DNA from 3 places in the Duganella sp. BJB1802 genome. Region 2 is predicted to be linked to each of the others. Evidence: predicted binding sites of a transcription regulator. Region 2 holds the regulator's gene; each other region holds the start of a gene.
What was found. The regulator sigma-54, encoded in region 2, starts transcription at its own class of promoters, with help from an activator protein. The targets are predictions, from matches to a motif close to TGGCANGNAANCTGCTTT.
Positions count from the first base shown of each region.

Region 1 (3,263 bases), on a different contig from region 2:
TGTTATGCAGGACCAGTAAGCAATATACCTGCCATCTCGATTTTGCCGTGGCACGCCGATTGCAACGGTCACTGTATTTTTCCTGAAAGGCGATAACCATGAACAGCTCACGCATTCTGTCTTCCCTGGTCTTTTTGCTGTGCGGCCCCGCGATGGCCGCCCCCTTTGCCTATGTGCCGAACGAGAAGTCGGGCAGTGTCAGCGTGATCGACACCGCCACCGACGTCGTGCTGCGCGAGATCGCCGCAGGCAAGCGGCCGCGCGGCATCGCGGCGGATCCGGCCGGCGCGCGCCTGTTCGTGACCGACGCCGCCACCAATGCGCTGCTGGTGATCGATACCGCCAGCGGTGTCGTGGCGCGCCGCATCGCGCTGGGCAAGTCGCCCGAGGGCGTGAGCGTCTCGGCGGATGGCCGATATGTGGCGGTGGCGGTTGAGGAGAGCAACAGCGTCACGCTGATCGAGGCGGCCTCCGGGCAGGTGCTGGCGGATATCGCCGTGAAAGGCAAGAACCCCGAGCATGCGGTCTTCAGTCCGGATGGCCGCTGGCTGCTCGTCAGCGCGGAGGAGGCGGAGCAGGTCGACGTGATTGACGTCGCCGCACGGCGCCAGACCGGCACGGTGGCGGTGGGGCTGCGGCCGCGTGGCATGGGCTTCAGTCCTGACGGCGCCCGCGCCTATGTCGCTTGCGAATTGGCGGGAGCCGTGTACGCGGTCGACATGGCGACGCTGGCGACGATAGTACGCATCCCGGCCGGGAAGAACGCCAACGGCATCGCCGTGCATCCCGGCGGCCGGCAGGTCTATGTATCGAACGGCGCGGACGCCAACGTGATGGTGATCGACACCGCCACCAATACCGTCAGCGCAACCATTGCAGTTGGCAAGCGACCCTGGAACATGGCGCTGACGCCGGACGGCGCCAAGCTGTATGTGGCCAACGGCCGATCCAACAACGTGTCCGTGATCGATACCGCCGCCGCGGCAAAACGGGCGGATGTGCCGGTGGGCGAACTGCCCTGGGGCGTGGTGATCCGCTGAGGCGCTGTTCCATCGGCGGACACCTGTTCCAAACCTGAACAGGTGTCACGGCACCGGTACAGCCCTTCGTCACCACCAGCCCCTGTATTTCAAGCGTGGCGCGGGAAAAAGCGAAGCTGGCACGGTGCTTGCGAAAAGGAGAGTACGCAGTACCTACCGCCGCCTCACGCGGCCTCATAACCACAGCAGAAAGAGGACGACATGAATCTCGCAGACATTAGCAAATTGGGCGTTGCCAATCCATTCAAACAACGCTACGACAACTTCATCGGCGGCAAATTCGTCGCTCCGGTCAAGGGCGAATACTTCGGCAACGTCACGCCGATCACCGGCCAGGTATTCTGCGAAGTGGCCCGCTCCACCGCCGAAGACGTCGAGCTGGCGCTGGACGCCGCCCACGCCGCCAAGGACGCATGGGGCAAGACCTCGCCGACCGAGCGCGCCAACATCCTGAACAAGATCGCCGACCGCATGGAGGCCAACCTGGCGCTGATCGCCACCGCCGAAACCATCGACAACGGCAAGCCTATCCGCGAAACCACCGCCGCCGACATCCCGCTGGCGATCGACCATTTCCGCTACTTCGCCGGCTGCATCCGCGCCCAGGAAGGCTCGGTCGCGCAGATCGACTCCGAAACCTACGCCTACCACTTCCATGAGCCATTGGGCGTGGTCGGCCAGATCATTCCATGGAACTTCCCTATCCTGATGGCGGTGTGGAAGCTGGCGCCGGCACTGGCCGCCGGTAACTGTGTGGTGCTCAAGCCCGCCGAACAAACCCCGGCCTCCATCATGGTGCTGCTGGAAGTGATCGCCGACCTGCTGCCGCCTGGCGTGCTGAATGTGGTCAACGGCTTCGGCCTGGAAGCAGGCAAGCCGCTGGCGTCGAATAAGCGCATCGCCAAGATCGCCTTCACCGGCGAGACGGGCACCGGCCGCCTGATCATGCAATACGCCGCGCAGAACCTGATTCCCGTCACGCTGGAACTGGGCGGCAAATCGCCGAACATCTTCTTCGAAGACGTGATGGACGCCGACGACGCCTTCTTCGACAAGTGCCTGGAAGGCTTCGCGATGTTCGCGCTGAACCAGGGCGAGGTGTGTACCTGCCCATCGCGCGTGCTGATCCAGGAATCGATCTACGAGAAATTCATCGAGCGCGCGCTGGCCCGCGTGGCGGCGATCAAGCAGGGCAATCCTCTGGACGCCAGCACCATGTTGGGGGCGCAGGCGTCGCACGAGCAGCTGGAAAAGATCCTGTCGTATATCGACATCGGCAAGCAGGAAGGCGCGGAACTGCTGGCCGGCGGCGGCCGCAGCATGCAGGGCGGCGACATGAAGGAAGGCTACTACGTGCGTCCGACCGTCTTCAAGGGCCACAACAAGATGCGCATCTTCCAGGAAGAGATCTTCGGACCGGTGGTATCGGTGACGACTTTCAAGGACGAAGCGGAAGCGCTGAGCATCGCCAACGACACCTTGTACGGCCTGGGTGCCGGTCTTTGGACGCGCGACGGTTCGCGCGCCTTCCGTGTCGGCCGCGCGATCCAGGCTGGCCGCGTGTGGACCAACTGCTATCACCTGTATCCAGCGCATGCGGCGTTCGGCGGCTACAAGCAGTCCGGTATCGGCCGCGAGAACCACAAGATGATGCTGGACCACTACCAGCAGACCAAGAACCTGCTGGTCAGCTACAGCCCGAACGCACTGGGCTTCTTCTAACCATGGACCACATCATCGCCCGCGTCACGGCCACACAGGCGGCGCTCGACCTGATCGCTCTCCTGCGCGGCCGCCACGGGCCGTTGATGTTCTTTCAGTCCGGCGGCTGCTGCGACGGCAGCACGCCGATGTGCTACCCGGCCGGGGAGTTTGCCATCAGCGACACCGATGTCTATCTCGGCAATCTGGATGGGACGCCGTTCTACATGGGCAGCGAGCAGTTCGAGTACTGGGAACACACGCAGCTGATCATCGACGTGGTTGACGGGAATGGAGGCATGTTCTCGCTCGATAACGGCACGGGCAGGCGCTTCCTGACCCGTTCGCGCCTGTTCAGCGACGAAGAGCTGGCGGCATTGAGACCGCCCGCCTAGCAGCACACCGCAGCACACCAAAACATAATAACTGGAGAAGATTGTGCAGAAAAAAGTCATCGCAACGCTGGCTGGGATTTCCTTCCTGTCGCTGGCACAGGCGGCCGACGTCACGTCGGCCATGCTG
Region 1 is NZ_JABWEF010000034.1:8,248-11,510, reverse strand. It holds gene HUX88_RS31180 (beta-propeller fold lactonase family protein) at 99-1,040, shown strand; gene adh (aldehyde dehydrogenase) at 1,242-2,762, shown strand; gene HUX88_RS31170 (DUF779 domain-containing protein) at 2,765-3,136, shown strand; gene HUX88_RS31165 (PQQ-dependent methanol/ethanol family dehydrogenase) at 3,180-3,263, shown strand, end outside.
Region 1: adh (aldehyde dehydrogenase) is a predicted target of sigma-54. The motif match lies at 1,158-1,175, and genes of this name have one in related genera.

Region 2 (3,263 bases):
CGGTAGCACCCTGATCGTACGCGGCCTGCAAAAGACCTACGGCAAGCGCCAGGTCGTGCATGACGTCTCCCTGCAGGTCGAATGCGGCGAAGTGGTGGGCCTGCTCGGCCCCAACGGCGCCGGCAAGACCACCTCGTTCTACATGATCGTCGGCCTGGTGCCGTCGGACGCCGGCAGCATCGACATCAGCGGCACCGACATCTCCTCGCTGCCCATCCACCGCCGCGCCTCGCTCGGCTTGTCCTACCTGCCGCAGGAAGCGTCGGTGTTCCGCAAGCTGACGGTGGAAGAAAATATCCGCGCCGTCCTCGAAATTCAGAAAGTGGACGGCAAGCCTTTATCCAAGGCTGCCATTGATGAACGGCTCAATACCCTGCTGGCCGATTTGCAGATCGAAAAGCTGCGCGAGAACCAGGCGCTGTCGCTCTCGGGCGGCGAGCGCCGCCGCGTGGAGATCGCGCGCGCACTGGCGACCAACCCGCGCTTCGTGCTGCTCGACGAACCATTCGCCGGGGTCGACCCGATCGCCGTCATTGAGATCCAGCGCATCGTGCGCTTCCTCAAGGAACGCGGCATCGGCGTCCTCATTACCGATCACAATGTGCGCGAGACGCTGGGCATCTGCGACCGCGCATATATCATCAACCAGGGCACGGTATTGGCTTCAGGCCGGCCAGACGACATCATCGCCAACGAATCGGTGCGTCGCGTGTATCTGGGTGAACACTTCCGTATGTAAAACCCATGAAACAGTCTTTGCAACTGCGCACGTCGCAGCACCTCGCGCTGACGCCTCAGCTGCAGCAGTCGATCCGGCTGCTGCAACTGTCGACGCTGGAGCTGCATCAGGAACTGGAACAGCTGCTGACCGATAATCCGCTGCTGGAGCGCCTCGACGACCCGCTGGACCGCTCGCTGCGGCTGCTGTCGGACGGCGCCATCAGCCAACAAGCCCCGGTCGGCGACGCGCCGCCCGAAGGCCCGCCCAACGCCCAGGAAGCGCCTGCCGCCGACGCCGACAACTACGACGGCCCGGCCGCCGACACCGAGAGCACCAGCAGCGACGCCGACGTCGACTGGAGCGACGCCGGCCGCAGCAAGGCGCCCGACGACGAGGATTCGCGCCCGCAGCTCGAGGCCAGCCACTGCACGCTGCGCGAGCACCTGATGGAGCAGATGCGCGTGACGGTGCTGGAGATGCGCGACCGCGCGCTGGTCGAGCTGATCATCGACGCGCTGGACGAGAACGGCTACCTCGAGGAATCGCTGGACGAGATCCACGCCCGCCTGCCGGAGGAGCTGGAGGTGGACATCGACGAGCTGCGCACCGCCTTGTCGCTGCTGCAAAGCTTCGACCCGATGGGCGTGGGCGCGCGCAACGCGTCCGAATGTTTGGCGCTGCAGATCAAGCGCCTGCCGGGCATACCGATGGTGACGCGGCGCATGGCGCTGGCCATCGTGGAAAATCATCTGACCTGGTTCGCCCAGCGCGACTTCAACAAATTGAAGAAGGCGCTGGTGTGCGACGACGAGGATTTGCGCGAAGCACAAACCGTCATCCGCCAGTGCAATCCACATCCGGGCTCGGCGTTCGCGTCGGACGTGTCGGACTACGTGGTGCCGGACGTGATCGTCAAAAAAGCGCGCAACGGCTGGCAAGTGAGCCTCAACAACGACGTCATGCCGCGCCTGCGCGTGAACGCCATGTACGCCAACCTGCTCAAGCAGGGAAAAGGCGAGGGCGCGATGGGCGCGCAGCTGCAGGAAGCGAAGTGGCTGATCAAGAATATGCGCCAGCGTTTCGACACGATTTTGCGCGTCGCACAAGCGATAGTAGAACGACAAAAGAACTTTTTCTCCCATGGCGCGGTTGCCATGCGCCCCCTTGTGCTTCGCGAAATTGCTGATACACTGGGTCTACACGAGAGCACTATTTCTCGTGTAACAACTCAAAAATATATGCTGACCCCGCATGGCATGTTTGAGTTGAAATATTTCTTTGGTAGCCATGTCGCCACCGAAGCGGGGGGGGAAGCAAGTTCGACGGCGATACGCGCACTCATCGTGCAATTGACAGGAGCAGAAGACCCGAAAAATCCTTTATCCGACAGTAAGATTGCGGACATGCTGGGAGAACAAGGCATGGTGATTGCGCGACGAACTGTTGCCAAATATCGCGAAGCTTTAAAGATCCCGCCAGTCAGTCTCCGCAAGTCTTTGTAGTTACTTGGTTCCTGCGCGCCCGGTGGCAATGGGCCCCGCACTAACCGTAAGAAGCGACATTATCTTTAGGAGTGTGTATGAATCTCACCATCAGTGGACATCATCTCGAAGTGACCTCTGCCATCCGTGAATACGTGCAGAGCAAGCTGGAACGCGTCACCCGCCACTTTGATCAAGTGATTGATATTGCTGTCATCCTGACCGTAGATAACCTTAAAGAGAAAGAGAAACGCCAGAAGGCTGAAATCAACCTGCGCATGTCGGGCAAGACCGTCTACGTGGAAAGCCTGTCGCAGGACCTGTACGCCGCCATCGACACCTTGGTCGACAAGCTGGATCGGCAGGTCATGAAGTACAAAGCCAAGGTCCAAGAGCACGGCCACGATGCGATCAAGCATCTCCCGGATAGCTACGAACCCGCTGCCGCCGCCCTATAACAACGGCCTCGGCACCATCAAACTAAGGGCGCACTGGCGCCCTTTTTTGCGCCCGCATAGAATAGGGTTTTCACCACTATCCTGCGACCTCATGAGCGAATACGTCCACACCAGCGTCAGCAACGGAACCGGCTTCATCACGCTGGACCGGCCCAAGGCCTTGAACTCTTTATCGCTGGCGATGGTGCGCGCGATCACGCAGGCGCTGCTGGCATGGCGCGACGACAGCGCCATCGCCGCAGTCGTCATCCGCAGCAGCAGCGAGAAGGCCTTCTGCGCCGGCGGCGACATCCGCTTCTTTTACGACGCCGGCCGCGCCACGCCGCAGGGCGGCAGCGCGCTGGTGGAGGACTTCTTCACCGAGGAGTACGCGCTCAACCACCTGATCCATTTTTATCCCAAGCCCTACATCGCGCTGATGGACGGCGTGGTCATGGGCGGCGGCATGGGCGTGGCGCAGGGCGGTCCCGGCTGCCGCGTGCGCATCGTCACCGAGCGCACGAAGATGGCCATGCCGGAGGTGAACATCGGCCTGTTCCCTGACGTGGGCGGCAGCTACTTCCTGTCGCGCGCGCCGGGCAAGCTGGGCTGCTACCTGGGCGT
Region 2 is NZ_JABWEF010000009.1:344-3,606, reverse strand. It holds gene lptB (LPS export ABC transporter ATP-binding protein) at 1-739, shown strand, start outside; gene HUX88_RS15395 (RNA polymerase factor sigma-54) at 745-2,223, shown strand; gene hpf (ribosome hibernation-promoting factor, HPF/YfiA family) at 2,301-2,660, shown strand; partial or broken gene HUX88_RS15385 (3-hydroxyisobutyryl-CoA hydrolase) at 2,752-3,263, shown strand, end outside.

Region 3 (3,263 bases), on a different contig from region 2:
CCTGCGATGAAGAGGTTCCAGCGTTCGCCGCTGTCGTAGCCATAAGCCAGGTCGGCTCGACGCTGGCCGTTGCTGGCGCCTGACAAGCCGAGGTCCGCGCCCGGATGATTTTTCCCGGACTTGGTGCTCAACACCAGCGCGCCGCCCAGCGTATTCAGGCCGTACAGAGGATTCGATCCCGGCGCCAGCATCACACTGCCGATCGCCGCCTCGGGCAGCATGTCCCAGTTAACCACGTCGCCAAACGGTTCATTCACGCGCACTCCGTCCAGGTAGACGGAAATGCCCTGCGACGCCCCCAGCACCGGCGAGGCGCGAAAGCCGCGATAGGTGATATCGTTCTGGAACGGGCTCCCCGACACCTCGTTGATATTCACTCCGGTCAGATTGCGCGCCATGAACTCGCCGAGGTTTTGGCCGGCAGCGGCGCCCACCTCGGCGGCACTTGCCGTTTGCACCTGGTACGGCAGTTGGTTGCGGTCCACTCCCAGGCCGGGCAAGGGCGCGACGCCGACGACATCCACCGACAGCATCGCGGTAGCCGGATAGGCCACCATCGTGGCATCGACTGCCGCAGCCGCGCCGCTTGCCAGCAGCATGGCGCTTGCCACCGAATAGCCGCGCATCACGGCATCTGCTCGTGCACGCCGTGCCGGGCAAAGATGGCTTGCAGTTCGCCGCTGGCCTTCATGTCGTTGACGGCCGCCTGAAGCAGGCGCGCCATTTCCTGATCGTCCTTGCGCACCGCCATACCCACCGCCCACCCTGCGCGAGGCAGGCGCTGGAACGCCACTTCGTTCAGCGGAAAAGCCGGATCGTCGCGGAACACCGAATCGATCTCCGAGCGGTTGGCCAGCACGGCGTCGAGCTGGCCGGCCTTGAGCTGCTCCAGCGCTTCCGCAGCAGTGTCGAAAATCCGCACCTTGTCGCGGAAGCGTCCATTGCCTTCGCCCAGCAGCACCATCGCCGCGATGGAGACCTTCTCGACACCGATGGTCTTGCCATTCAATGCATCGATGCCGTCGAACACCGGCATGCTGCGCGCACTGCGCACCAGCCGCACCGTCTCGACGTGATACGGCGCGAAGATGGTGACCTTACCGTTTTCGTTCATCAGCTGAGGTTCGACCGGCACGTGCAGCATGATGTCGGCCGGCCCGTAACCCAGGTAGTGTCCTTTCCAGACCATGTTACGCAGATCGTCGCCGAGGTTTTCGCCGGCGGGAAAAGGCAGCAGGCTCAGTTTCAGGCCTAGCTTTGAGGCCAGCGCCTGCGCAACCTCGACATCGATGCCGGCGCCCCGATCCGAGAACGGCGCGAACTGTTCATACACCGCCACCTTGAGCGAACCGGATAGACGGATCTTGTCCCACTCCGCATGCGCGGGTGCGGCGGCCACCAGAAGCGCCGCGACGAGGGGGAGCAACGCGCCTGCGCGCGAACGAAAATTCGACATGGTCTGCTCCTCGATCAGTTGGCGGCGTCGCGGCGGGCTTCGAGGTAGGTCTTGATGGCCCACATGGCTTCCTGATTGAACACGCCCTCGAACGGCGGCATGTACACGGCGCCGTTGCGCACCTTGCCATGCCGGATCGAGGTCAGGAAGTAGTTATCGGTCTCCTTGTAGCAGGCCTTCTTCTTGTTGTCGTTTTTGACGTCGGTACAATCGCGGTCGAGCTGACGCAAGTCCGGCGCGATGCCGCCGGTGACCGCCTCCAGTCCGTGACAGCGGGCGCAGTTCTGGTTATAGGCGGACGTCCCGATTTTTAATGCAAGCTTGTTGCCGCGATAAGGATTCTGGTCCAGCCATTTTTCGCCGAGTGGCGTCAGGCCGGTGGTGTCCACCGCCTGCGGCACGACGTTGCCGTGGGCGGTGGCGTAGAGGGATGTCGTGGCCGCGGCGGCGATGACGGTCACGATGGCGAAGATGCGGAATGGATGGTGCATGGTTGTCTCCTGACTGTTTTAATGAGTGATATACAGCCATTGAGCAAATGCCATGCCACGCATTTTCCTCCTTGATCCATCGCACACCTGCTCCAATCTGGAACAGCTGTCACACCCCGGATGTTCAACGCAGGCTGACGGTCTGGCGCTTCCAGGCTGGGTCCTGCCAGCGATAGAACATGCTGAGAGAGGACGGCTTGTCGGCGGTCTTCAGCGTCGCCAGCGTATTGATCTCCACCAGTTCGAAACTGCGCTTGAATTTTCCATCGACACGGGCCTCCCGCGCCACCAGCATGTTCTGCGAGCCGGGCACCCAGCCTGCGAATTCGGCATAGCCGATATCGGGATCGGCGGCGGCAGGCGGCAGCACGTCGACCAGCCAGCCGGCGCTGGTCTGGTGGAACAGCCACATCTCGCGCCAGCCGTCCATCGGTTGTACCGCCAGCGACAGCGCCGTGTTCTGTGCATTGGCCTGCGCGGATGCCAGCCACACAACGCCGTAGCTGCAACGGCGTGCCAACGCATGCTGCTGATCGTGTTTTGCATCGACCAGCGCGACGCAAGTTTCTCCCGGCTGACCGGCCATCGCCTGTACACGCAAGCCGCTGGCGGAAGGCGTCACCGGCCCTGCGACGGCCCAGCGCACGCTGCCTACGCGCACGCCGGCGTCGGCGAATGCGCTCGTGTCGTCCTCGGTCAGTTCGGCGGGATCGACCATCCCCAGTTCATCCAGCGCGCGCTGCGCCGGCTGAGTTGCCGCCTCACCCTTGCGCGCCCGAGCGAATGCCACCGACGACCATACCGCCGCGCGCCGCATGTGGATGCGGTTGCGCATGTGGGGCGCAAGATCCTTCAGGTCCACGCGCTCCAGCACCTCGGCGCGCCAGTCGTCCAGCGCCACGCGCGCACCGGGGCGCAATGCCGGGTCCACGCACTCCTGGCGCGTCAGGCCGAGTATCGCGGTCGCGCGCTGCTGCGGCTCCGACAGCATCGCCAGCACGCGGCGAAACGCTTCGCCGTCGTAGCATAGCTGCATGCGTCCCTCCCGTTCGAAACTGCGGATACCGACGCCGTAGTTGGCGACCACCTCCAAGTGCGCGGCGATCGTGGCATCGCCCTGCTTGCCCTGCTTGGCGGACGCGCGCCGCGCCAGCCGTTCAGCCATCGTGCCCAACGCGTCGAAGGGCTCCGCCGTGATCGCGCTGGCTGGCGCGGCCTTCAGGTAGGCCGCCGTGTAGCTGATGCCCAGCGATTCCGCTCCCGGCGTATCGCGCAGGAAGCGCACTACCGACAGCAATTCCGGCGCGTCCGCCGGC
Region 3 is NZ_JABWEF010000034.1:15,227-18,489, forward strand. It holds gene HUX88_RS31190 (TonB-dependent receptor) at 1-626, opposite strand, end outside; gene HUX88_RS31195 (ABC transporter substrate-binding protein) at 626-1,456, opposite strand; gene pedF (cytochrome c-550 PedF) at 1,471-1,947, opposite strand; gene HUX88_RS31205 (hypothetical protein) at 2,072-3,263, opposite strand, start outside.
Region 3: pedF (cytochrome c-550 PedF) is a predicted target of sigma-54. The motif match lies at 1,988-2,005, and genes of this name have one in related genera.